Regions from separate parts of the Brevibacillus sp. NPDC003359 genome, predicted to be linked through region 1. Evidence: predicted binding sites of a transcription regulator. Region 1 holds the regulator's gene; each other region holds the start of a gene.
What was found. Region 1 encodes LexA, which represses DNA repair genes until DNA is damaged. Its sites were predicted from a motif close to CGAACATATGTTCG; they were not measured.

Region 1 (6,187 bases):
TTGCAGGCCTGTATGATACGTGGACGAATCAAGAGGGAGAAAAAGTACATACCTGTACAATTGTAACGACAAGGGCGAATGAGCTCATAGAGAATATACATAAGCGAATGCCTGTCATCTTAAAGAAAGAGATCGAGGGTATATGGCTTGATCGGGAGAGGTATGATCAGTTGCAGCTTCAGTCGCTGTTTACCCCCTATGATTCCAGCGAGATGAGGGTGTATCCGGTATCGACCAAAGTGGGCAGCCCCAAAAATGATGATCCTTCTTGTATTCAAGAAGTAGAGGTCGGTTCTTTATTTGTAGATTAAACTTTTCGCCAGAACTGAACTCTTTCACGTAATTCCTGTTCGGATAACAGCTCTAATTCCAACAATGCCTCATATGGATCTTCACCCGGAATATCAAAGTATTGAGCAAAGGCAGGCTCTGTTTTGATGTCGCTTTTCTTCAGAGACCTGATCTGTTGGTACGCATCCAAGCCGCCTATGTCTAACAGCCGTGCTTCGATGTCCATATGGCGATAAGCATTTTGCTTTTCGACAGCTACGGGTTGAGCAAACAATTCAAACCAAAAGTCAGCTGTGAAAAACTGAATGACGCACGTGGGAATACGTTTCACATCTAGGTGTGTCACTTCAAATCCATGCAAGCAGCCAAACGCTGTTCGAACAGCCTGCTCAAATTGTTCCAGATCATGACTCTCGCAAATAATGTCCAGATCGCTTTGCTTGACGTCAATATCCAATGGAATCGTTCCGGCAAGCACTGGGCGGTAAACGGATAGGACTTCCATGATGTGAGTCTTTTGAATCGCTTCCCACGCCGCTTTTTGACGCAGCGTTCCTCTGCCCAAGTAAGAGAGATCATACCAATTTCTCATGCGACTACCTCCATGTCTGCTTTCTTTTAAAATAGTTTAGACAAAAGTGAATAAGTACGCAACGAAATCGGTAATCACTCGTATACCTAGATGAAGGGAGTGTAATGGATGGAAATATTTTTGTGGGTCGTGGTTGTGTTATTGTTCTTGCTAAGCATCGCAGGAATTTTTTTACCCGTTCTACCTGATACAATATTGCTGTGGGCGGGCTTTTTGCTCTATCACTTTTTCATAGCAGATCCGGGAGCGGGATTGCCGGCATCCTTTTGGTGGGGAATGGTCGTTCTAAGCATTCTGCTTTACGGTGCTGACTTGCTGACGAACATGTACTTCGTGAAAAGGTACGGGGGGTCCAAGTGGTCGTCCATTGCCGCTGCGGTCGGAATTATCCTCGGGATTTTTGTTTTCCCACCGTTTGGAATGCTGATCTTGCCGTTCGTATTCGTCGTCCTGGTAGAACTGATGGTGCAGAAGCAGTCGATGGAGCGAGCAGTGAAAGCGGGCGTAGGTTCATTGATCGGATTTTTGGGTAGTGCGGTCGTAAAAGTCATTCTGCAAGTTACGATGATCATCTGGTTTTTTATCGCCAGATAACATACAGAAAACGAAAAGGACAGCAGAGGCTGTCCTTTTTTACGTGGAGACTAGTGAATGAGTCGATAGACACCGATGACTTTACCGAGAATGGTGACATGCTCCAGAATGATCGGTTCCATTGTGGCATTTTCCGGTTGTAGTCGGAAGTGATTCTTTTCTTTGAAAAATCTTTTGACAGTCGCTTCGTCTTCTTCTGTCATAGCTACGACAATGTCACCATTGTTCGCTACGTGCTGTTGGCGAACAATTACGTAGTCTCCGTCGAGAATCCCGGCATCAATCATACTGTTTCCGGAGACGCGTAGCATATAGACCTTGTCAGAAGTCACGATATTGTCTGGAAGCGGGAAGTATTCTTCTACATCCTCAATGGCAGTAATCGGTTGTCCAGCGGTTACTTTTCCGATTACAGGCACACGAACGACAGAGTCTTCGAAATTGTCTTGAAAACGATCTTCATCGGATAGCAATTCGATAGCGCGCGGCTTGGTAGGATCTCGACGAATGAGGCCTTTTTTCTCTAAACGTGCCAAATGTCCATGTACCGTTGAGCTGGAAGCTAGTCCGACAGCCTCTCCAATTTCACGGACAGATGGTGGATATCCTTTATCACGAACTTCCTTTCGGATGAACTCGATGATGGCTTGTTGTCTACTCGATAATTTTGACATAGAAAGACACCTCTGATTTCTCGAACATATTTTCCTATATTATACCATGGGAGCTTGCGTTCGACAAACATAAGTTCGATTCATCGTTGACATGAACATATGTTCTCATTTATTATGAGGTTACAAGGGGACAGAACGTATGTTTGTTAGGAGGCCATTATCATGAATTCATTGACAGTACGTAATCGTTTCGAGAAAAAGGAAGAACGCCGTGTTCGTTTTGGTATCACGAGAGGACAAGCTCTCTTGTTTCTTATTACATTTACTCTCTTTTTTTATTTGTTGACCGAACTAGTGTTTGCTTCTTCGGTTAAAGAGGAACCACACGGCACAGAAGTAACCGTACAATCCGGAGACAGCCTATGGACGTTAGCCGTTCGATACAAAGCAGATCAGCAAATGGATATTCGTGACTATATAATAGAGATTAAGGATGCGAACGGATTGGAGAGCAACAGGATTTACCCAGGTCAAACTCTGCTCCTTCCTGATGCTTCGTAAGTGTTCGGCTGTCTTGCGGGATCATTCGAATGTGGTATAATGAAGCGGCACCATTACAGAGTGGGAGGAACCAGCAGTGGTATCTGACGCAGAAATTAAGCGCATTAACGAATTGGTCAAAAAATCTCGCGAAGAAGGTTTGACCGAAGAAGAAAAACTCGAACAAAAAGCGTTGCGCCAAAAGTACATTGACGCCGTTAAGCTTTCATTGAGAGCAAATTTGGATTCCATCCGTTATGTGGAAGACCTTGAAGAAAATAAGCCAAAACAGTAAGATAACAATTACTGATACGACAGACATCCTCGCTTGACGCTAGGGTGTCTTTTTCTGTGACATACATAACGAGAACATTTTACTAGCCAGGGAGGGAAGGAGATGGCGTGGATAGCTGTCGCGGTTGGAGGAGCAGTTGGCTCTCTTTTGCGCTACCTATTGTCTTTGCTCGCTAATCAACCAGGATGGCCGTGGGGAACCTGGATCGCGAATGTTTGTGGATCATTGATCATCGGCATCTTGTTCGTACTAGGGAAAGAACGTGACTTTTTATCTCCGACACTCTATCTCTTATTTGCAACGGGTGTCATGGGAGGATTTACGACTTTCTCAAGCTTCTCCTTGGAAGTGGTCTCGTTTTGGGGAGAAGGCCATCTATTGCGTGGCACTTTGTACGCTCTTCTCAGTTTGGGAGTCGGTCTACTTTCTTGTGCAGTTGGAATATGGATGGCTAGGCAATGGTCCTGATACGTTCAATGACACGATACATGTGAGGGGGAATGAATGTGAGTACACAGCATCGTGATTATGAGTTGGAACAAAAAAAGCTGGATGAAACAGTTTCAGCGATCGACGAAGAAATCGAGCAACTTCGCAATGATATTCGCGAGGCAACAGATGACTATGTGAAACAGGTCGTTAACTATAAGAAAGCAAAGGATTTGCGCTACCTGGAAGATCAGGGTCGAGAGAAGCCTTATTTCGGCAGAGTGGATTTTTTGAAAGATGAAATCTACGAGCTGGATCAGGTCTACATAGGAAAACGGGGAATTGTACGCAGCGATACGTTTGATTCCGTCGTCGTGGATTGGCGTGCGCCTATCGCCAGTCTTTATTATTCCGGCGAGAGCAAAGACGCGTTCTACCGGATGGGCCGCGAAATCGTGCGTGGAGAAGTCCGATTAAAGCGTAATTTTGCGATCGAAGACAGAAAGATTGTCGGTATCTTTGATGGAGCGGTAAAAGAAACGATTAACCGCGAAATGGGGCATCCCGACGAGTTTTTGCAAGAGGGCTTTATTGATGAATTTTTGGCAGCCAATCTGAATCAGGCGAACGATAGCAGGCTAAAAGACATTGTCGCTACGATTCAATCCGAGCAAAATGATATTATCCGTGCGGAAAAAGAACGGCCTATTGTGGTGCAAGGGGTAGCGGGGAGCGGAAAAACAACGATTGCCCTGCACCGACTCTCCTATTTGATTTATAACTACCAGGATTCCATGATGTCAAAAAAGTTCATGGTGTTTGCACCCAACCGAATGTTTCTTACCTATATATCCGAGGTCTTGCCTGAGCTGGGAGTCGATGACGTTCAACAGTCTACCTTTGTAGATTGGGCGGCGCGTCTAGTGAAGCCTCTGCTGCCAAAAGGATGGAGAATCGTCAGTCCCGATAAGCCACTTCAATTGTTCTTCGAAGAGGGGCAGGATGAGCGCCAGCAAGAAATGACGCGAAACAGGCTTCGCTTCAAAGGATCGCTCGCTTGCCGGGAGGCACTGGAGCAATACATTCGGTATATCGTCGAAACAAGAATTCCTTTTAAGAAGCTCAGCTTTTTATACAACAAAACGAAGCAAGTCTTTTCGATCCCGGGTGATTTTATCCGCCAATGCTTCTTGGAGCTATTCGCCAATATGCCGTATCATCGGCGGGTAGAAGCGCTTCGCAAGCATCTGAAACAAGAAATGAACAAACAATTGTTTGCCCATTTGCGAGAGCGAAAAGTCGATTTGGACAAAGAAGGCTTGTACAAATTCGAGAAAATGCTGGAGCAAATACTGGATACGTACCTGACGACCTTTCCGCGACTGGAAATCTTCGCAGCTTATCGCGAGCTGATTGCTGATGAGGAATTGTTGCGCAAACTCGTACCGGCTGACATTTCAGACGAGGTCGTGCGCGATGTGACCGAGTCAAGTGCAGCACTGTTTGCAGAGGAGAGATTGGAGCCGGAAGATATCGCGCCATTGTTATACTTACAGCATATTGTTGAGGGCATGAATAAAGCAGAGCATTTCGATCATACGGTCGTAGATGAAGCGCAAGACCTGAGTGCGTTGGAAATCGCGGTCATTGCACTCGCTACCAAGCGAAACTCGCTTACGATTGTGGGAGATATTGCTCAAGGCATTCATAGCTACCGGGGTATTCATGCGTGGGAAGAGTTAACGAAGGGAATTTTTGCACAGCTGTTTCCTTCCTATTATACGCTGTCGCAAAGCTATCGCTCGACAATTGAGATCATGCACTGTGCCAATGAAGTATTACGGCAAATTGAATTGCCAGAGACGGTATTGGCCAAACCGGTTTTGCGACATGGTGAAAAACCAATCATGGTCAAGACTCGTTCACGAGCGCAACAGTGGGACGACATCTCTCAGCGTGTAGCTGCCTACCAATCGGAAGGCTTCAAGACGATTGCGATCGTTGCGAAAACCATTCAAGCGAGTAAAAAAGCACATAAAGGCCTGCAAGACAAGATAGCCGATTTGACTCTGTTGGGCAGCAAGGATAACCAATTCCCGGGTGGCGTAACCGTCATGCCTGCTTTTCTAACAAAAGGCTTGCAGTTCGATGTGGTCATTTTACTGGATGTAGACGCTTATCAAAATAATGAATGGGACGCAAAACTGTTGTATGTCGGGATGACGCGTCCGGTTCATCGGCTTGTTATGACGCAGGTTGATGATGTTTCTTCCCCGTTGCTGAAAGATTTACCCTCAGAGCTGTACACCAGGGCTATAGACGAATAGGAATCTCATCATCAAAGAAAACCCTCTGCCTATAAATGGTATTATCCCCTTTAGGTGGACAGTAAGAAGAAGCCCTTTACTGTTTACATGGAGGGGAATTTTTATGAGCAGTACTAAAAAGTCGTATTTCCTTTAATTCAAACATCATGTTGTGGAATGTTTTGAGCAAGGGACTACTTATAGGGAGATCAAAGAAACATACGGTCTTGATTTAAGAATGTTTCGCAGATGGGTTAGAAAATACAGAGATGATGGATTGAAGGGCTTAGAGGATCGTAGAGGGAAAACAAGAAAAACAGAGAGCACTCGTGAAAAATCTCTTCCCCCGGAGGAGAAAATACAGCGTCTCGAGGCAGAGGTAGAATTCTTAAAAAAGCTCTTAGAAGCCAGAAGAGAGAGAAGAAGACTAGGAAGAAAACAGTAGAATTTAAGATCATTACTGAGTTGGCTAAATGGTTTCCTGTTTCACTTCTTTGTAAGGTGCTCAAGTTTCAAGAAGCGGCTA
Region 2 (6,187 bases), 200 kb from region 1:
GACCGATCCTCACTTCCACGATATGATCCAGTCCTGCGCGGGTAATGTTCGATTGTGCAACTTCTGCATGCTTAGGATCATATTCGAGAGTAATGAGACGACCGTCAGCAGGGAGTGCGCGGGCTAGCCAGATGGTACTGTATCCACCGAGAGTGCCAATTTCCAAGATCGAGCGAGCGCCTTGGATTCGTGCTAACAGATGAAGGAGCTTACCTTGATTGGGTGCGACATCAATAGCTGGCAGGCCTGCAGCTGCGTTCTCTTGGAGAACTGTGTCTAGAACGGAATCGGTTTCCAGTAATTTATCCGTAAAATAGTGATCGACCGCTGTCCATTGCTCTCTATTCATGATCTCATCTCCTCAAGATTTTACAGGGATATCATAACACGATTAGAAACTTCTGGCTGTTTTTTTTGTACCGGATGACACATTTCAGTGGAGGTGTCTTTGGTGGATTAAGCTTTTTTGGTAAAATTTTCACCTGTTACCATTATTTACGCATAGCGTGAATGACACTTTCGAATCATAATAGAAAAGTAATCCAAGCTAGCTAGTATAATCCAACCTTGGGGATTCTATTCCACGCGTTCGACTAAATGATGCAGTCAAAGTCGGCGCAATTTTTTTATTCCATCTGTAGGTAAATATACCTACTATTGTTCGTTGTCAACAGAATCTAAGTCCTATATGCTTATATCATTCACGTAATGACATATGCGTACTACCCCGTACGCCCCAACCACTTTTTGATGGTTGGGATTTTTTTTATTCAAGGTCATATCCAGTTATCTCCTATCGCGTTTTGATGTGATTTTTTATATCCTTATACATAGGACTTGAAATGTTCTTGGGGTCCGCGGTGACTCAAACTATGCAGAGGAGTCACCGCTTTTTTCTTTACATACTTCCTCCGATCAAGGTCAAGCTAGTAACAGGTGATATTGGTCAGGAGGTGTTTTGTGTGCGGGCAACTTTCGTGGTGCTGACACTGGCTTTTGCTTTGACCGTAACGGGGTGTACGAAGCAGTCTGGTACAGAAACGAAGCAAAAAACGGAATCGGAACCGGAACCGTTGTGCATGCCTGTTCCCGTCAGACATTATCAATGGGAAGAGCGCGCAAAATCGATTACAGCCAGCGTGAAGGGCATCGATAAAATAGTGGCTGTGCAAATCGATAAAGAGCTCGATGTGGCTATTCAAGTGACGAATTTTAATCGGTTCAAGTTGGAATCGATTCAAAAAGAAGTCGGAAAGAAATTAAAAGAAGCCTTCCCAGATGCTAATATCCATGTGACAGCTGACAAGCGATTGATAAAAGATTTGCAAAGCCTAAGTGACGAACAGTGGCCAACCGATGTAAAAGCGGCATGCCAGAAGAAGAAATCCTTAAAAGAAATTGAAAAGAAAATGAAGGGCTAGCCTACTATTAAGACCTCACACCCTACAAGGGTAGAGTGAGGTTCTTGTTGTTTCTTTTAACGGACGATTAAAGCGGATTGAATATTCCGTGATTAATTGCCAAAGAAGAACTCCCTAGCTGGGAGTCTATGTAGGCTAGTGGTGATCACGATCGTAATGATGCTCGCGCTCTCGATCTCGATGGAGGTCGATTCCGCGTAATTCACCCTTGGCTTTTTCCACAAGGACTTGATAATCTCTTACCACTTCCGTCAAGGTAGTTACGGATTCTTTATAGTCGGGATCATTACAGATTCCATCTATCGCTCGATGGAGGTGATACATCTTATCTTCGGTTTTTCGGATAAATTCTACCCAATCCATTCCGTTCATAAAATACCTCCTTTCCGTCATAGGCTTTACTCCCATGCGCGAAAGTATGCAGTGTGAAATTACGAATAAATGAAGCGTATGTAATCTAATAATGAACTTTGGTCTTGTAACAACAATCTGTTCATGATAACATACCTCACATCAATAGCATCAAAGGACGAGACTTGAGGTGTATCAGATGAACGGGTTAGCCAAACTGAATAGATCGCTTGAGAAAATCATGCCCATACTAACGCCGAGTAGTGTTGCCATTGGCGTAATAGCGGGGACACATTTGCAACCATTTGCTTTTTTGTCTCCTTGGGTGTTTGCTTTCATGACATTTGCGGGCAGTCTGGGTTCAGGATTTAAAGAATTTGCAAAGGTACTAACCAGACCGCTTCCTTTAATCGTCAACTTGTTGATTCTTCATGCACTTATGCCACTTGTTGCTTGGTCGATGGCTACGTTGTTTTATCCAGATGATATTCATGTCATCACGGGATTTTTGTTGGCTGCTTTAATTCCCACAGGGATCACGAGTTTTTTGTGGTCATCGATTTATTTCGGGAACATCGCACTGACGCTATCCATTATTTTGTTGGATACGATGCTCTCCCCATTGATTGTTCCGTTGGGAATGTCCTTGTTTTTAGGGGCAACAGTTGAGATGGATTTGGCTGAACTGATGAAGGGTTTATTTTATATGATCGTGTTGCCGTCTCTTGTCGGTATGCTGCTCAATCATTTGTCAAAAGGGAACGTCAAAAAAACGCTGGCACCCAAATTAGCGCCATTCTCTAAGATGGGAATGGGTGTTGTCGTCGCGATCAACAGCTCGATGGTGTCGTCTTACTTTCATATGATGGACGCCAAACTGGTGGGAATGGCGGTCCTTGTACTGGTAGTGGCCATTTTGGGTTATTTGATGGGGTGGGGGATCGCAAGGCTATTTGGGTGGGAGCGAGATGTTATCGTCACGTTAACCTTCAATAGTGGAATGCGAAACATTAGTGCAGGTGCAGTTATGGCGATCACGTACTTTCCTGCTCCTGTTGCTCTTCCAGTTGTTCTCGGCATGCTTTTCCAGCAAATACTCGCTTCTACCTTCGGAAAGTTTTTGGAGCTAGTCGAGAAAAGACCACAACATCATCCACAGGAACTATCAAACTAAGAGCAAGAGCCGTTTTCCGTTAAGCAATTGGAAAATGGCTTTTTTCTTACAGATTCTTACCAAAGAACTCACTTCTTTGGTTACAGCTTACCTACATATTCGGGACTATCATACATAGCGATATGTGTGGCGCCTTCAATCCAAAACAATTCCTTTGGTCAGTTTGTTGCATCCGCTCTAGTCAAGTGGAGAGACTTTTAGAGAGGAACCTCAAATAAATCGGAGAATGAATTGAAAAAAAGTGTTGCGAACTTATGTTCGTACTCACTATAATGTAATTACAATTTCCCACACATGATGAGTATCTCGATAACAAATGTTCGTAATTAGGCGGGTGGAAAAGCGTGGCTAACGGCAATTTTGAAGTAACGAACGAAGAAAGAGAGGCATTTATGTACATGATACGAGATTCGGCAAGAGAGAACTACCCCTTGAATGTGAGCTGGTGTGTGTCCTTTGAGGGGGAGCGGGGGAATACGTGCAGTATGTGGGGTGTGGTCAAATGGGTAGACCCGAAGGCGAGGCGTGTTCAATTAGCAAACCAAACGAGTAGTCAATGGATCGAGATGGAGAAAATTATCAATGTACATGCATAGATGTACGGAAACCTCACGTAAAAAAACTAGTCGTATGATTTTTTTTGTTATTAAAGCGTATATGTAATAAATCCTAACATAAAAACATTGAAAATTCGAAAGTTTGATTGATGGTTGCTTTTTTATGTTAGAATATATTACATAAGCATACATTCTCTCCACTTCCTATTTTGACCCAGTAATTGGGTCCTTTTTTTTGCCTATGTTCCATTATTTGGATATGGCTTGCCATCCGCTTGAAATAACTTGCTCACCATTCCATAAAGACGACCTGACATGTTGGGAAAAACGAAGGAGTATTCATTCGATCCTTGATTCAGCAAGGCGATCGGTGATTCCACCATATAGGGGATTTTCATCAGATCAAGCATCTTCTTGTATTCCTCTACCTTGGAATGGTCAACCGTATAATAAAATGATTTGGAAAAATTCATGCGAGCACGCTCCTTTCCCTTATTGTAGCATATCCGCAGCTTGTCGTATAAATGAACATAATAAATGTTATGTAAACAACCCTTTTTGAAGAGAGAAGATTCACAAAGACTTCTACCTATGATAGAATAAAAGACCAAAATTTTACCAATAGGAGAAAAATGATGATAATCAGCCAACAACTCCTTTCTGTGAATGGGTTATCGTACACGATTCGCTCTGCAATGGAAGCAGATGCACAACAGTTGTCGGATCTGCGACTGCAAATCGATGGAGAGACTGAAAATTTGGATAGAGAAAGTGGAGAGGCTTTCATCGATGTGCAAGGATTCGAACACATCATCCATTCGGATGCAGAAAGTCCAAGAAACTTGTTTTTAGTAGCTGTAGTACAGGATCGGATTGTCGGTTTTTCCAGATGTGCAGGTGTTTACTTAAATCGATTTGCTCACAAAGTAGAGTTTGGTGTATGTGTTTTACAAGAGTTCTGGGGTTATGGTATTGGGAAAAATCTCTTGCAAGAATCGGTTGCCTGGGCAGATTCCAACCATATTACCAAAATGACATTGAATGTGATGGAAACGAATGAGAAAGCAATTGAGTTGTACAAACGGTTTGGCTTTGAAGTCGAAGGGGTACTCAAAAACGACAAAGTTCTTTCCGATGGCAATTATTACAACACCATTATTATGGGAAGATTCAAAAATGACAGGAGAGCAACATGACGAGAAAACGAGCGAGAGAATGTGGCGTACTGATTGGGTCAGGTATACCAGGTGCGTATAATGCGATTACGGATGTAAAAGGAGTTTCTTCCTGACCTTTTCCACAGGGAATTGCTATTCGTATGGTGACGAGCAAATGAGTACAGTGAAAATGTTTCCGTCTGAACAATTGGATGCACAGTTTGAAGCGGCGATCGAAGCGGTCAACGAAGCGATCTTGAACTCCATGTTCATGGCGGAAACGATCAAAGGCCAGAAAAGCAGAACCGTACATGCATTGCCACTGGATCGTTTCGTAGAAATCATGTCTCGTTAGATGAAAAAACTCCGCTAGTGTTTAGCGGAGTTTTGTTGTGAACTCATTAGTGTTAAACAATTGTTTAACTACTGAAGAAGCTACGGCTGGAGCGCTTTCTTTTATAATGAGAGCTACCGTGATGGGAATGGCCGTACCGATTGCTAGAGCTGTATTTTCTCCGATGCTTGTAATCGCTGCTGCTGTATTTCCGGGGCTTGTGCGAAGATGAGTGATTACCGAGTAAATTTTTCAAAAGCTTTTTGAGCATATCAATCACTCCTACTTAGGTTGGAAGTCTATTCCGTATAAGTATATACGAATATGTCAGAGGATCGTTTCATTATTTTTCTACGTTTTCGTGAAAAGCTGGACCGATCAAATCAATTCGGTTCGTCCATATTCCCCCTGTAAAGCTTGCGGGCACTTGTTTTAAATCTGTCGGAACATCAAAGCCTTGTGACACATCTCCACTGCCTGCGACTAAAATAACGCGCGTGTCTTTTGCTCCCATTCTTGCCATGAAACGATTCGGCCAACCCCAGAGCCATGGGGCAATCTGATCGGGGATATGTAGTTGAGTCTGTGAACAGGCATCGGGCACATATCCGGACCATCCTACTGCCATGTAGGGAATGAGGCAGCTTTTTAGTGTTGCTTTGGACATGACACGCAGCTCTGGTATTTGTTGTTTCAATGTTTCGATTGGCTTGTCACCGCCGTAAACAGAGAGCTGTGACAGTCGTTCTAGGGGCAATGCTGCCAAAACATCCGCCAACGCTTTCCCCTCGAGAGGGTCGTTGCTTTTGATATGGATAAGCAGCGAGTGAGCAGGGAATGTTTGTAGCACATCATCGAGAGAAGGCATCATGCCAATCCCTTTTCCGCGGAAAGGAAAGGTTTTCCCTTCATCCGCTGTATAATTGTAGCCAATGTCGAGCTGTTGTAATTGGGCCAAGGTATAATCTCTCGTGACGCCTGTACCATTTGTGCGACAGTCGAGCGTCCAGTCATGAAACACGGCGAATTGATTGTCTTTGGTCCATTGTACATCGAGCTCGACAACGTCCGCGCCTGCATCAAAAGCCGCTTGCATGGAAGGAATCGTATTTTCCAGATATGGATGCTCCGGTGGATAAATCCGTTCCGCCGTACAAGTTTCATTGGTGATGTTCTCCATATGAAATGTTTGG
Region 3 (6,187 bases), 320 kb from region 1:
GCGTTAACAGTTCGCGTAAAATGAAGTAGACAGATGCATAAGGCACCAACATGCAAATTGCGCTCAAGGAAGACAATATTGCCGAGACGACGAGCAATCCGCGCTTCTCATCCGCAATCTCCAGCAAGCGACGCACGCCTTTTTTGGGCTGCATCCCCGCTTTGCTCTCCATTGTCATTCTTGTTCTCCTCTCTTCTGCTTCCTTCTTTTGTCCTACTCCATATCATAATGTGATCTCCTGCCCTCTACCGCCGATTGCCGGATAGATCTTGCCCCTAGCCGGAGTATTTATGAACAACAAAAAACCTTTCCCACATGGAGGCTAGCTCCGACAGGAAAGGTTGCGTTGGTTTTTTCGATTATGGTTGGACTACTTTCGCTTTCGTTACGATGTGGTGACCAAGCGGCAAGCCGCGCTGCTCCAGCTCATCAGCTGTCACAATATGGAGCGTCTCACTTTTACACGGCATGGGCATCAATCCGCCCAATGGACTCATTACTCTTCCGATCGTGTCTGTCTCAATGAGCACGTACAGGCCTTTTTCCTCCAATTGTTGCATGAATTCTCCCCAACGCTTGGAAGTAATTTGATCGGCGTGCTTAGTGAATATGACACCCATTTCTTGTGCTAGCATGCAAAATCTCCTTTGTTCTATCCGTCAAATATATGCTTCAAAAGATAATCTAACAATACAGGGAAACCTCCCTTCTGGCAAAATCCGTGTAAGCCAAAAAAACACGAAAAACGGTTGTTTTTGACCGCTTTTCGTTTCAGGAATCTCGCATCTTCCTCGCACACACCGTTTCAACGTGGCACGCTGTTTTTTGCCACTTGCTTTTGAAAAAGAGACCTATTTTTGCTGATTTCCTGCGTGATTCTCATGCACCCCCCATCATGTACCTGCATTTCCTCGATTTAGAAGCTCGCTGCCAGCTCCACATGCAGCAGTCGGGCAAAAGGAACCCAATGAATCTCGGAGCCTGCCTGAAGCTTGAGACGTCGCGCTGCTTGATCAATATGGATAACGTGGGCGGACAGGCGTCGCGGCTCTCGCCCGTCATAATAGGTCAGCGTCAGGATACTCTCTGTCTGGAACGCCTGCCATACCAGCTCGCTCAAGGCACTGAGCTGCTCCTGATCCAGCTCGGGTGGTACATAACGACGCTCTTCTTCTTTTATGCGCAAATACATTTCCCGATGCTCTGGCAGCACAAATCTACTGGCCACGAATACATTATCCTTTTTGGACACGCGTCTTTCCCTCATCGCTTCTTCTCTCCTCGCTGATCATATCGGGTCCACAAATGGACGAGCTCCTGACACTCTGCCCGCAATACCTCAATCGTATAAATCGCTTCTCGAACATATCCGCGTTGTCGATAGTGGACGACATACATATGTCCCTGACGTCGTGAGCTGACTACTGTGCACCCTCGCTGCCGCAAGATGCGACGCAACTGGTGATGCTGTCGTTCCGCCCACCGCGAGAGCTCATCGAACATCATCTGATAAGAAAACTTCAACGGCACAATCCGCATCTGCCCCAGATCGACCATGACCGCCCGAAACAAAATGCCAAATAAAATATACTGGCGTATCAATTCCTGCTCGTCTGACACCATTGGCTCCGTCACTTGTAGTGTCCTCCGATCTTACGTGCGCGCTCTTTCGCCTGCCCCGCTTCCAAGACAGAGGCAGCACGCAAAATCGCGTCCTGACCGTATCGAGTCCGGATGTCATCCATTGCTTGCGCCAGTGAACGCCGCTTGTGATTATCCGTAAACAGATTCAGCTGGACGACGTTGTCAGGGACAAGCTGCCCCAAATTGACACCGATACTGCGGACGGGCGTTTTCTTCCAGTGGCGGTCAAACAAAAGGCAAGCGGCTTCGTATAACGTCATGGCATCATTCGTCTGCTCCGTGAGCTTCATCTGCCGTCCAAAACCCGCTCCGGCAGCCAAATCGGCTCCACGACAGCCCACAGACACAACGGAGCCCATCAGCTCCTTTTTCCGCGCCCGACGGCATACTTCCTCGCACAGCTCTAAAAGCACCACTTTGATTTCCGCAGCGGTATGGTAATCCCGAGGCAACGTCATGTGATGACCGATCCCTTTTTGTGAATCATAGGAATCCAAAGCCACAGGCGAATCGTCGATTCCGTGAGCCGTACGCCACAGTACTTCCCCGTTCACTCCCCAATGTCGGGTGAGGATGGCTGGCCTCATATCTGCAAGCTGCCCGATCTGATAGACGCCCATCCGATGAAAATGGCGCTTCATGCGTGAGCCTACCCCGAACAGCTTTTCAATCGGAAGCTTCCAGAGTGTATCCGCTAACGTTTCCCGCTTGAGCCAAAAAACGCCTTCTTCCCGTTTCTTGGCGAAATTGTCACAGGCCATCTTGGCCAGTACCTTGTTCTCCCCGATGCCTACCCGACAGTTGATTCCCGTCTCCATCCAGACGCGCTGCCGAATCTGTGCAGCCATCTGCAACGGATCACCAAATAGATGGACGCTGCCCGTCACGTCGAGAAACTGCTCATCGATCGAGTACGGCTCCACCTTGTCAGTAAATGCCTCGAATATGCGAGTGATTTGCATGGAGATGCGAATGTACATCTCCATGCGCGGACGAACAACGATGAGCTGGCGACACTTTTGCTGCGCCTGCCACAGCGCTTCGGCCGTGACCACTCCGTATGACTTGGCAATCGGACACGCTGCCAGCACGACTCCGCTGCGACGCTCTGGATCACCTGCGACGACAATCGGCTTGTTTCGCAGCTCTGGATTGGCCCCTTTCTCGATACTGGCATAAAAGCTCTGCATGTCGATCAAAAACACGATCCGCTTGTTCGCATTGGACACACGATCATCCCCTAAATAAGAACTTATGTTCCCTTATTGCTTTGTTCTTATTATAGCAAACAAACGTTCGCTTTTATGCCTGTCTCGCACAAAAAAAGTTGGTAATTATTTCTTCTCGGACAGACACACGCAGGTAGGTGTTCCGCCAGTGAGAGCGAATGCAATAGAGGGTTACTTTTTCACGACAGGAATCCAAATCTCACTTCGAAAGGCTGGTGATGAAATCTCTTTATTTTCGTTCCACAAAATTTCCGGACCGTTAGCCTGTTCATAACCAGAAGACAAAAACCATTCCGAATAAATGCGGCCCCAAACATCTTGCAGGGTGTCGGGAAAAGGACCTACGACTTCGAAGACGGCCCAGGTGGAAGCAGAGACCTCCAGTGCTGTCAGATTTTCTGGACATTCCTTTGTGGTGGCTACGCCGATATAGTGATCGAGCTCACCATATTCCAGCCGACCTTCTGAAAAATTCGTAGATGCACTGAGCAGTCCTAATGGTTCGACATCGGATAGCGATTTCCATTGATGAATCGTCTCCCTATCGAGCGAAGCCCACATGGCCGCAATCTCCGGATTGACCCCGTGATAAATCAACGGGACTCTTTTTTTCAAACCAATAATGCGAAATGCCTCTTTTTCTTCCATACGGTAGTTCATGGCACTGCCTCCTTTTATGGATAGATGAAAGGTCATTCGCGGATAAGCCTTCAAGGAATGGCCAATGTGCCTGGCTTCTGTCGGAGTGACTCCATGCACATTCTGAAAAGCTCTGGCAAAAGAATCAGCCGATCCGTAACCGTATTTGATCGCAATATCAATGACCCGCTCGTTGCTGTCCGCAAGCTCAAAAGCTGCAAGCGTAATGCGTCGGCGCCGGATGTACTCGGATAGCGGAACACCAGCGAGAAAAGAAAACATCCTTTTGAAGTGATACTCGGAGCAGCAAGCCACCCGGGCGATTTCTTTATAGTCAATCTCGCTGGTCAAATTGTCTTCGATGTAGTCCAGAGCCTCATTCAGCTTTGTAAGCAAATCCATGGTAATGACCTCTCTTTCCCCTTCAGAATAGCAAATGCCACATCAGGCAATCCGACATTTCGTGCACGATTATGACGGGTCCACCTTATGAAAAACGCCTATTGAAAGGAGCTCTATCACAATGACAACCACGTCCCCCCTGCTCCCCCAAATCGGAGCCATTTTTGTAGCAGTCAGCGACATCGAGCGCGCACGGGACTGGTACTGCCGTCTCTTGGGCATTCCCGCGGACGGTGAGATTATGTTCGGACATATATATGGCATTTCCTTACAAAACGGATTGACGCTCGTCCTAGATAGCAAAATCTTTCCGAAGCGCATCGCAGACGATGCTCCCTTGTTTCATTTCAACACACAAGATATTGAAGCCTCTTATGCATTTCTCAAAGAGAGCGGAGTCGAAGTCGTCGTTCCCATCCAGCATGGCCACTGGTTCAACTTTCGCGATCCCGACGGCAATCTGATCATGGTAAGCAAATGTTAAGCGGAAAAGGAGATACACGCATGACCATCCACTTGCGCCGCACTACACCGGCAGACATTCCCTTTGTATGCGAGGTAGAAAACGCGCCAGAGAATACCCCGTTCATTATTCCGTGGAGCGAAGAGCGGCACCACATCGCTCTAGACAACCCTGACATCCTCCATATGATCGCCGAAAAAAAAGAAACAGGCCACCCCGTCGGCTACGTCATCATCGCCGGGCTGACCAATCCTCATCAAAGTATTGAACTCATGCGTATTACAATCGCAGTAAAGGGGGAAGGCTACGGTCGCAACATCCTGCGTCAAATCAAGCATTGGGCATTCATCGAGCAAAAGGCCCATCGACTCTGGCTAGATGTAAAAGAAACGAACGACCGCGCCCGTAGCCTTTACGTATCGGAAGGATTTCGAATAGAGGGCACCTTGCGCGATTGCCTAAAATCAGGTGATACTTACGAATCCTTGATCATTTTATCGATGCTCACAACGGAATATGACGCTTAAGGGGAAAGTGGCTCTGGAGTCGTGACATACAGCCATTTGCCGTCGTTGCTAGCTCCCAACATAGATACACTTGCTGGCAACCCGTTCACCAGCACAGATTGTTGCTTACGATCGGCATCGAACGAAAAGAGCGACGGCACAGACTCCACTCCCTGTTCAGCTTTTTCCCAATCGATATAAACCAAATGATGAGTACCTGGAATCCATACCGCATCTGGCTTCATTTCCATCAGTTTGACGTCGCCCTTAAACACCCCTGCATTCCAATACATTTGATAGGCGCCATCCGTCGACTGGATATAGCCGGACCAAGCTTCTTTGGGAACGGGTGGATTCCAGCTGATCACTTTTCCTGACTGCCAATCGTAGCGTTGACGAAGCTCTTCAAAACTTTCTTCCTCTGTTCTCATTTCAAACGTCGCGTAACGTCCATCGTCCATAAAACTGACGGGCTGGACTTGCCCATTCATCTCATCTGTTGGAACCCATCCTTTGATTACACCTGAGAGGCGCCGTTCTTTTCCAGTCGCCAAATCGTACACAACCAGATCGAGATCCTTTTTCTGCTCGGTCTTGCCTACTGCCATCAATACATGCTTGCGATCATGGCTAAAGCTGGCTCCATGTACGTATCCATCTACCTTGACACGAGTGGCAAACTCGCTTTTCGATACTTCTGTCCCTTTCGGTGGATGAGCGAAAAAGAAGCCGCGACGATCTGCCATGAAGTCGCCTGCACCGCTATAGTTGTCAGTCAGCTCCACTGGATAAGCGGTCAGTTCTCTTGTCTGTGTGTCATAAATCGAATACAGCATGGGGAAACGGGCGTCGCACTCACAATATTCTGTAAATCGCTCCAGCAACACATACCGCTCCTCAGGGTCGATAAACTCCATGGGAGTCCTGACGGCAAAGTCCGTCATTTTTTCTTTCACCTTGCCATCCACGGAGACTCGCCAGATCTGAGACGGAGCAAACACCACCGCCTTAAAGTAATTCTTATCGTCCAATATGGCTCCCTTCGCTGTCTTCGCTCCTGCTACGTTCAAAACGTATTCCGTCCAGTCTCTGTCTTTGGCAAGCGTATCAGGAAGGGTCGAGAGCAGCTGCAGTTGACGGTCGTGCACCCAGTGAAACGTAACCATCGGCTCCACGTAACCCAAGCCCTCTTTCTTGCTCTCTTCCTGGGCATTTTTGCGGATAGCCGCTTCGACTGTTCCACGGTTCACGGCTTCCTTAAAAAAGAGGGTGTACGCCTGTGGTGCAGGTCCCACGATCGTTCT
Region 4 (6,187 bases), 100 kb from region 1:
TTTCTACGCCATCGAACGACTCAGAGATTTCTTCCAGTTTCTCCAAACGTCTGATATATGTTTCCAATGTCTCACGGCGTGCACCTGGGCGTGCAGCAGACAGAGCGTCGGCAGCTCCCACGAGCATAGCAATGACGGAAGTTGGTTCGGTATCACCGTGATGAGACGCAATACTGTTCACTACAACGTGATGCTCATTGTACTTCTTCGCTAGTTCTACACCGATTTCAACGTGTGAACCTTCTACTTCATGGTCAATCGCTTTTCCGATATCATGCAGCAAACCTGCACGTTTGGCCAGCTTCACATCTTCTTTCAGTTCTGCCGCCATTAAACCGGCGAGATGTGCCACTTCCATAGAGTGCTTCAGAACGTTTTGACCGTAGCTTGTACGATAACGCAAGCGTCCGAGAATCTTGATCAGATCTGGATGCAAGCCGTGAACACCTGTTTCAAACGTCGCTTGCTCACCATATTCACGGATTCGCTCGTCTACTTCGCGACGCGCTTTTTCCACCATTTCCTCAATGCGAGCTGGGTGAATGCGACCGTCTGCGACCAGTTTATCCAACGCTGTCTTGGCGATTTCCCGACGAATCGGGTCGAAGCCAGACAGGATGACTGCTTCTGGTGTATCGTCAATAATCAGATCGATACCAGTCAACGTCTCCAGGGCACGAATGTTACGTCCTTCACGTCCGATAATACGTCCCTTCATCTCATCATTTGGCAGTGTAACCACGGAAACGGTTGTTTCTGCTACGTGGTCTGCTGCGCAACGTTGAATGGAGGTCGTAATGATCTCACGAGCACGCTTGTCCGCTTCTTCTTTGGCCTGAGTCTCAATCTCCTTGATCATCACAGCCATTTCATGACGAACGGTATTCTCAACATCTGTGAGAATGATCGTTTTCGCCTCATCCTGCGTCAAGCCGGAGATACGTTCTAGCTCTGATACTTGTTCTTTATATAAGTGCTCTACCTTGCTTTGCAGTTCTGCGATGGCACGGTCACGCTCAGACAATTCTTCTTCTTTGCGCTCCAACTGTTCCATCTTTCGGTCCAACGATTCTTCTTTTTGTAGAATTCGTCGTTCCTGACGCTGGATCTCATTGCGTCTCTCACGCAATTCGGTTTCCGCTTCGGATCGAAGCTTGAACACTTCATCCTTTGCCTCCAGCACCTTTTCCTTCTTAACGGCCTCGGCGTCCCGTTTGGCTTCCTCCACGATCTGGTGTGCAGCTTCTTCTGCACTGGAGATCTTCGCTTCCGCAATGGATTTACGAGTGAAGTAGCCGGCACCCAAGCCGATCAGCAGGGCAACGAGCACAATGACAACAGTAAGTATAGGATCCATAGGCTTTTTCGTTTCACCTCCTTATTGTAAGACATCTCCCCGCTTTCCAAGCATTCGTTTTTCATGGAGTGCTCTCACATTTGAACATTCGGCTAAAAAACAAGACCGATTTACTCGATCCGCTGAATCCGTACAGCTTTCGCACGGTTTTTCAGTTGTTCCATAGGCAACGAGTGAGCAAATCACAAAAAGATATGATACACCAAGTAAATACAAACCTATTTTATTATTTGTGAACAAGAATTGTCAAGATCATGCAAATAGAGTTGGCCCTAACTATCGCTTCTATGACGCAATTCTTCACGCATTTGTTGAATGATGGCATGAGAAAATCCCTTGCGCATCAGCATGGACAGCAGTTTGCGCTCTTCATCAGGGGTCGGTGCGCCCTCTAAGCGTCGCGCCTTCTTCTCTATCAATGCGCGGGCAGCGTCTAGTTCAGCCTGCCTAGACACGCCACGGACTGCATCCTCTACAATCGCTCTGTCTACTCCGCGCTGGGAAAGCTCCATACGCAGCATATACGGGCTCCTCGGCTTCAAACGCAATCGCTCGTCTACCCATTGCTTCGCAAATGCTTCATCATCGATGTAGCCATGATCCTTGCAGCGCTGGCATATCTCTTCGGCAATTTGCGCAGAGAATCCCTTCTCTACCAAATACGAATGAAGCTGACTGCTCGTCCGTGGGCGTATTCCGAGGTATCGCAAAGCACCTAAATACGCTTTATGCTTTTCTTCTGCTACTAGGACTTCTCGGCAAAAAGCTTCATCTAATTCTGTTCCCTTAAATAGGTTGTACTTTACCAGTATGTCTTCATGTACGGTAATCGCATACTCGCCTTCTACATCGATATGGTAGCGTTGCTTTTGTTTGATATCTCGATGAACGGCAGTAATCAGGCCGCTCTTCATGATGATTCACTCCTTCGCAAAGCTAAAATAACAGCCTGTCTCATCGACAGGCTGCTCTTCTACTCTTCATTACTCCAGATCAAATGCAGGCTCTTCATCTTGCTCTGGGTCATGTACTGCCTCAGCTTCTGGCACAGATCCAGGATTAAGGCTGAAGTATTCGCGCACCTTTGTTTCGATCTGCAACGCAATGTGCGGATTCTCCTTCAGGAACACTTTCGAATTCTCTCTACCTTGGCCGAGACGCTCTTCATTGAAGGAATACCAAGCACCACTCTTCTGAACCACATCGATCTCAGAACCGATGTCGAGAATGCTACCTTCTCTGGAAATACCTTCACCGTACATGATGTCCACTTCTGCAACCTTAAATGGTGGAGCCACTTTATTTTTGACAACTTTGATCTTCGTCTTGCTTCCCAAAATGTCGTTGCCGACTTTGATAGATTCCGCTTTACGAACGTCCAAACGAACACTCGCGTAGAACTTCAATGCGCGGCCACCTGGAGTTGTTTCTGGATTACCGAACATGACTCCCACTTTTTCACGAAGCTGGTTGATGAAGATTGTAATTGTTTTGGACTTGTTGATCGCACCGGACAGCTTGCGGAGTGCTTGGGACATCAAGCGTGCTTGCAAACCTACGTGGGAATCTCCCATCTCGCCTTCGATCTCTGCTTTTGGCACGAGTGCCGCAACAGAGTCGACTACGATAATGTCTACCGCACCAGAACGCACCAGCGCCTCTGCGATCTCCAACGCTTGCTCACCAGTGTCTGGCTGAGACAGCAACAATTCATCGATGTTCACACCCAGCTTCGCAGCATAAACCGGATCCAAGGCATGCTCTGCATCGATAAATGCAGCCTGACCGCCTTGTCTTTGCACTTCTGCGATCGCATGAAGCGCTACCGTTGTCTTACCCGAAGACTCTGGGCCGTAAATCTCAACAATCCGTCCGCGTGGGAATCCTCCCACACCAAGTGCGATATCAAGAGCGAGCGCACCGCTAGAAGCCGTAGATATCTGTATGTTGGATACTTCCCCCAACTTCATAATGGAACCTTTTCCGAACTGCTTTTCTATCTGACGCAATGCACTCTCCAAAGCTGCGCGACGATCTGACAAATGGTACACACCCTTTCAACTTTTCGCTTCTGTTTTGCTTGTCTTCATCATACCTCGAGACAGAAGTGTTTGCCAAGTATTTTTTACGAACAAATATTCGCATCGCAAAAAAGCAGCCATTCCCTGGTTATTTCCAGTGAAATGACTGCTTTGTAAATACGCTCTAATTAGGACCGCTTCGCTCCGCGAGGCTTTGCAGGCTCCAGATTGATTCGTTTTCCGTTGATACGCGTTTGACGCAGTGATTCATATACGAATGCCGCAACCTCTTCTGGAACCTCAACAAACGTGAAGTTCTCGAAAATGTCGATGCGACCTACTGATTTTCCTGGGATACCAACAGATTCAGAGATCTCTCGTACCAGATCCTGTGGCTTCATGTTTGCATTGCGGCCTACGTTCAGGAAGAAGCGAACCATGCCTTTTGCTGCACCCGTCTCACCAAAGTTGTACGCTTCTACTTCCTGTCCTTGTCCCGCTTCGGTATGGAACGCCAGGTGCAATGCAGCAGCTGCTACTTTTTCAGCCGGGTATTGACCTACGAGTGAATCTGCTACTTTTTGATACATATCCGCGATTGCATCGCTTTCCAAAAGGCTAGTCAACTGTTCGCGCAATTGTTCTTGCTTACGCTCAGCCACTTCCTCCAGGGAAGGAACGTTGCGAGAGAGCACTTGTGCTTTTGTCTGCTTTTGGATAAACATCATTTGTCTTACTTCACGTGGCGTAACCAAGGTCATCGCAATTCCTTTGCGACCTGCGCGACCAGTACGGCCAATACGGTGTACGTAGCTCTCAGAGTCTTGCGGAATATCGTAGTTGATTACGTGAGAAACGTTTCCTACGTCGATACCGCGTGCTGCTACATCCGTCGCGATCAAGAATTCAATCGAGCCCTCACGGAATGCATTCATGACCTTGTCACGTTGTGCCTGCGACAAGTCGCCATGCAAGCCATCCGCAAGATATCCGCGGGATTGCAGCACTTCGGACAACTCATCTACACCGCGCTTGGTGCGGCAGAAAATGATACCCAGCTCGACATCCTCACTGTCCAGAATACGGCAGAGGCTCTCTACTTTGTTACGGTCAAATACTTTGTAGTATACCTGTTCGATCAACGGCGCGGTTACTTCTTCACGGCTAACCGCGATCGTTTGCGGCTGCTTCATGTAACGGGTAGCCAAACGCTTGATTTCTGGCGGCATCGTCGCAGAGAACAGCAAGGTTTGACGCTCTTCCGGCATATGTGTGATGATCGTCTCGATATCTTCGATGAAGCCCATATCCAGCATTTCATCCGCTTCATCCAAAACGAGTGTATGCACGTGATCCAGCTTCAGTGTTTTGCGGCGCAAGTGGTCCATGATACGACCAGGAGTACCTACGACGATTTGTACACCTTGACGCAGTGCACGGATTTGATGTCCGATCGATTGTCCGCCATAGATTGGCAACGTACGAACTTTGTTGTATTTCGAGATGCGCAAGAGCTCTCCCGCAACCTGGATAGCCAGCTCACGAGTTGGGGTCAGCACGATCGCTTGTACACGATTGGCAGGCGTGATCTTTTCTACAAGTGGAATCCCGAATGCAGCAGTCTTACCAGTACCTGTCTGTGCTTGACCAATCAGGTCTCCGCCATCCAGAACTTTTGGAATGCAAGCTGCCTGAATCGGTGATGGCTCCTCGAAGCCCATATCGTGAATCGCTTGCAGAATAGATTTATGTAAAGGAAAATCAGAAAAAATCGTCATGAAAAAAATCACCTTTCTTTTTGCATTTGCAGCGCATAAAACAGCGCGTATTTGGCGGCACGCCCTACGATTGCCTGCCTTCTTCCAGCAAGACGCAGCTCTTCTACAACTGTGGGCATTCCTTCTGCCGCGATCCCTACATAAACAAGGCCAACAGGCTTGCCCTCGGAAGGATCGGGTCCAGCCACTCCCGTAACAGAAATCCCGTAGGTAGCTCCTAGCTTTTCTCGTACATGTTCAGCCAGCAATTGAGCTGTTTTCTCACTGACTGCCCCATCTGTTTGCAAAATGGAATCAGGTACTTCGAGCAGCTGATTTTTCACTTCATTGGTGTAGCACACTACCCCACCACGAAACACTTGCGAGCTTCCCGGTACAGCGGTAATCAACGAGGCAATTGCTCCTCCTGTGCAGCTTTCTGCACAAGCAATCGTCTCATTTTTCTTTTTCAGTTCAGAAACCAGCACATCATGCAGCGACGAGTTCTCACCCATCCCGTACATATACTGGCCAACACGGCTGAGAATTTCTTTTTCTACAGGCAATATCAGGGCTTCCCCTTCTTCGACTGTAGCAGCTCTTGCAGTAATCCGCAGTGTTACTTCGAATTCTTTGGCGTATGGCGCGATCGTTGGATTGTCCTGCTTTTCGATCAAATCGAGCAGTTGTTCCTCCAAAGCAGATTCGCCTATTCCATAGAATCGGAGTACACGAGAATGAAACACTTGTTTTTCAGGAAGCAAATCGGTCAAGTAAGGCATCACGTAATTCTCCACCATTGGATACAGCTCGCTTGGTGGTCCAGGCAACAGCACGAACGTACTACTGTCATGACGGATAGCCATCCCTGGCGCCATCCCGAAATCATTGGAAAATACATGGCTGTCCGAAAGCACCAGCGCCTGCTTACGATTGTTCTCCGTCATGACAATCCCACGTTGCGAAAAGAATTTTTCAATTCTCTCCATGGCCTCTGAATTCGTTTCCAATCCAATGCCTACATGCCCCGCCAAGGTTTCTTTCGTCAAATC

Region 2: the regulator LexA is predicted to act here: its motif matches at 3,194-3,207, upstream of ACFYU8_RS04700 (YolD-like family protein).
Region 3: the regulator LexA is predicted to act here: its motif matches at 2,930-2,943, upstream of ACFYU8_RS07295 (DNA polymerase IV).
Region 4: the regulator LexA is predicted to act here: its motif matches at 3,486-3,499, upstream of recA (recombinase RecA).

Annotation. Positions count from the first base shown of each region.
Region 1 covers NZ_JBIAOR010000001.1:1,266,508-1,272,694, reverse strand. The annotation lists gene ACFYU8_RS05575 (SOS response-associated peptidase) at 1-311, shown strand, start outside; gene ACFYU8_RS05570 (DUF4269 domain-containing protein) at 308-883, opposite strand; gene ACFYU8_RS05565 (DUF456 domain-containing protein) at 992-1,477, shown strand; gene lexA (transcriptional repressor LexA) at 1,528-2,151, opposite strand; gene yneA (cell division suppressor protein YneA) at 2,314-2,652, shown strand; gene ACFYU8_RS05550 (DUF896 domain-containing protein) at 2,729-2,926, shown strand; gene crcB (fluoride efflux transporter CrcB) at 3,029-3,394, shown strand; gene ACFYU8_RS05540 (HelD family protein) at 3,433-5,682, shown strand; gene ACFYU8_RS05535 (helix-turn-helix domain-containing protein) at 5,834-6,106, shown strand; partial or broken gene ACFYU8_RS05530 (IS3 family transposase) at 6,180-6,187, shown strand, end outside.
Region 2 covers NZ_JBIAOR010000001.1:1,063,030-1,069,216, reverse strand. The annotation lists gene ACFYU8_RS04720 (O-methyltransferase) at 1-349, opposite strand, end outside; gene ACFYU8_RS04715 (YhcN/YlaJ family sporulation lipoprotein) at 963-1,421, shown strand; gene ACFYU8_RS04710 (hypothetical protein) at 1,557-1,793, opposite strand; gene ACFYU8_RS04705 (bile acid:sodium symporter family protein) at 1,972-2,946, shown strand; gene ACFYU8_RS04700 (YolD-like family protein) at 3,291-3,542, shown strand; gene ACFYU8_RS04695 (hypothetical protein) at 3,743-3,976, opposite strand; gene ACFYU8_RS04690 (GNAT family N-acetyltransferase) at 4,139-4,699, shown strand; gene ACFYU8_RS04685 (P1 family peptidase) at 4,836-5,015, shown strand; gene ACFYU8_RS04680 (hypothetical protein) at 5,080-5,265, opposite strand; gene ACFYU8_RS04675 (glycerophosphodiester phosphodiesterase family protein) at 5,338-6,187, opposite strand, start outside.
Region 3 covers NZ_JBIAOR010000001.1:1,583,704-1,589,890, forward strand. The annotation lists gene ACFYU8_RS07275 (ABC transporter ATP-binding protein) at 1-154, opposite strand, end outside; gene ACFYU8_RS07280 (hypothetical protein) at 360-635, opposite strand; gene ACFYU8_RS07285 (YolD-like family protein) at 917-1,267, opposite strand; gene ACFYU8_RS07290 (YhjD family protein) at 1,264-1,635, opposite strand; gene ACFYU8_RS07295 (DNA polymerase IV) at 1,632-2,873, opposite strand; gene ACFYU8_RS07300 (AraC family transcriptional regulator) at 3,045-3,914, opposite strand; gene ACFYU8_RS07305 (VOC family protein) at 4,036-4,398, shown strand; gene ACFYU8_RS07310 (GNAT family N-acetyltransferase) at 4,419-4,904, shown strand; gene ACFYU8_RS07315 (hypothetical protein) at 4,901-6,187, opposite strand, start outside.
Region 4 covers NZ_JBIAOR010000001.1:1,369,096-1,375,282, forward strand. The annotation lists gene rny (ribonuclease Y) at 1-1,357, opposite strand, end outside; gene ACFYU8_RS06145 (RecX family transcriptional regulator) at 1,630-2,271, opposite strand; gene recA (recombinase RecA) at 2,341-3,399, opposite strand; gene ACFYU8_RS06155 (DEAD/DEAH box helicase) at 3,567-5,156, opposite strand; gene ACFYU8_RS06160 (competence/damage-inducible protein A) at 5,165-6,187, opposite strand, start outside.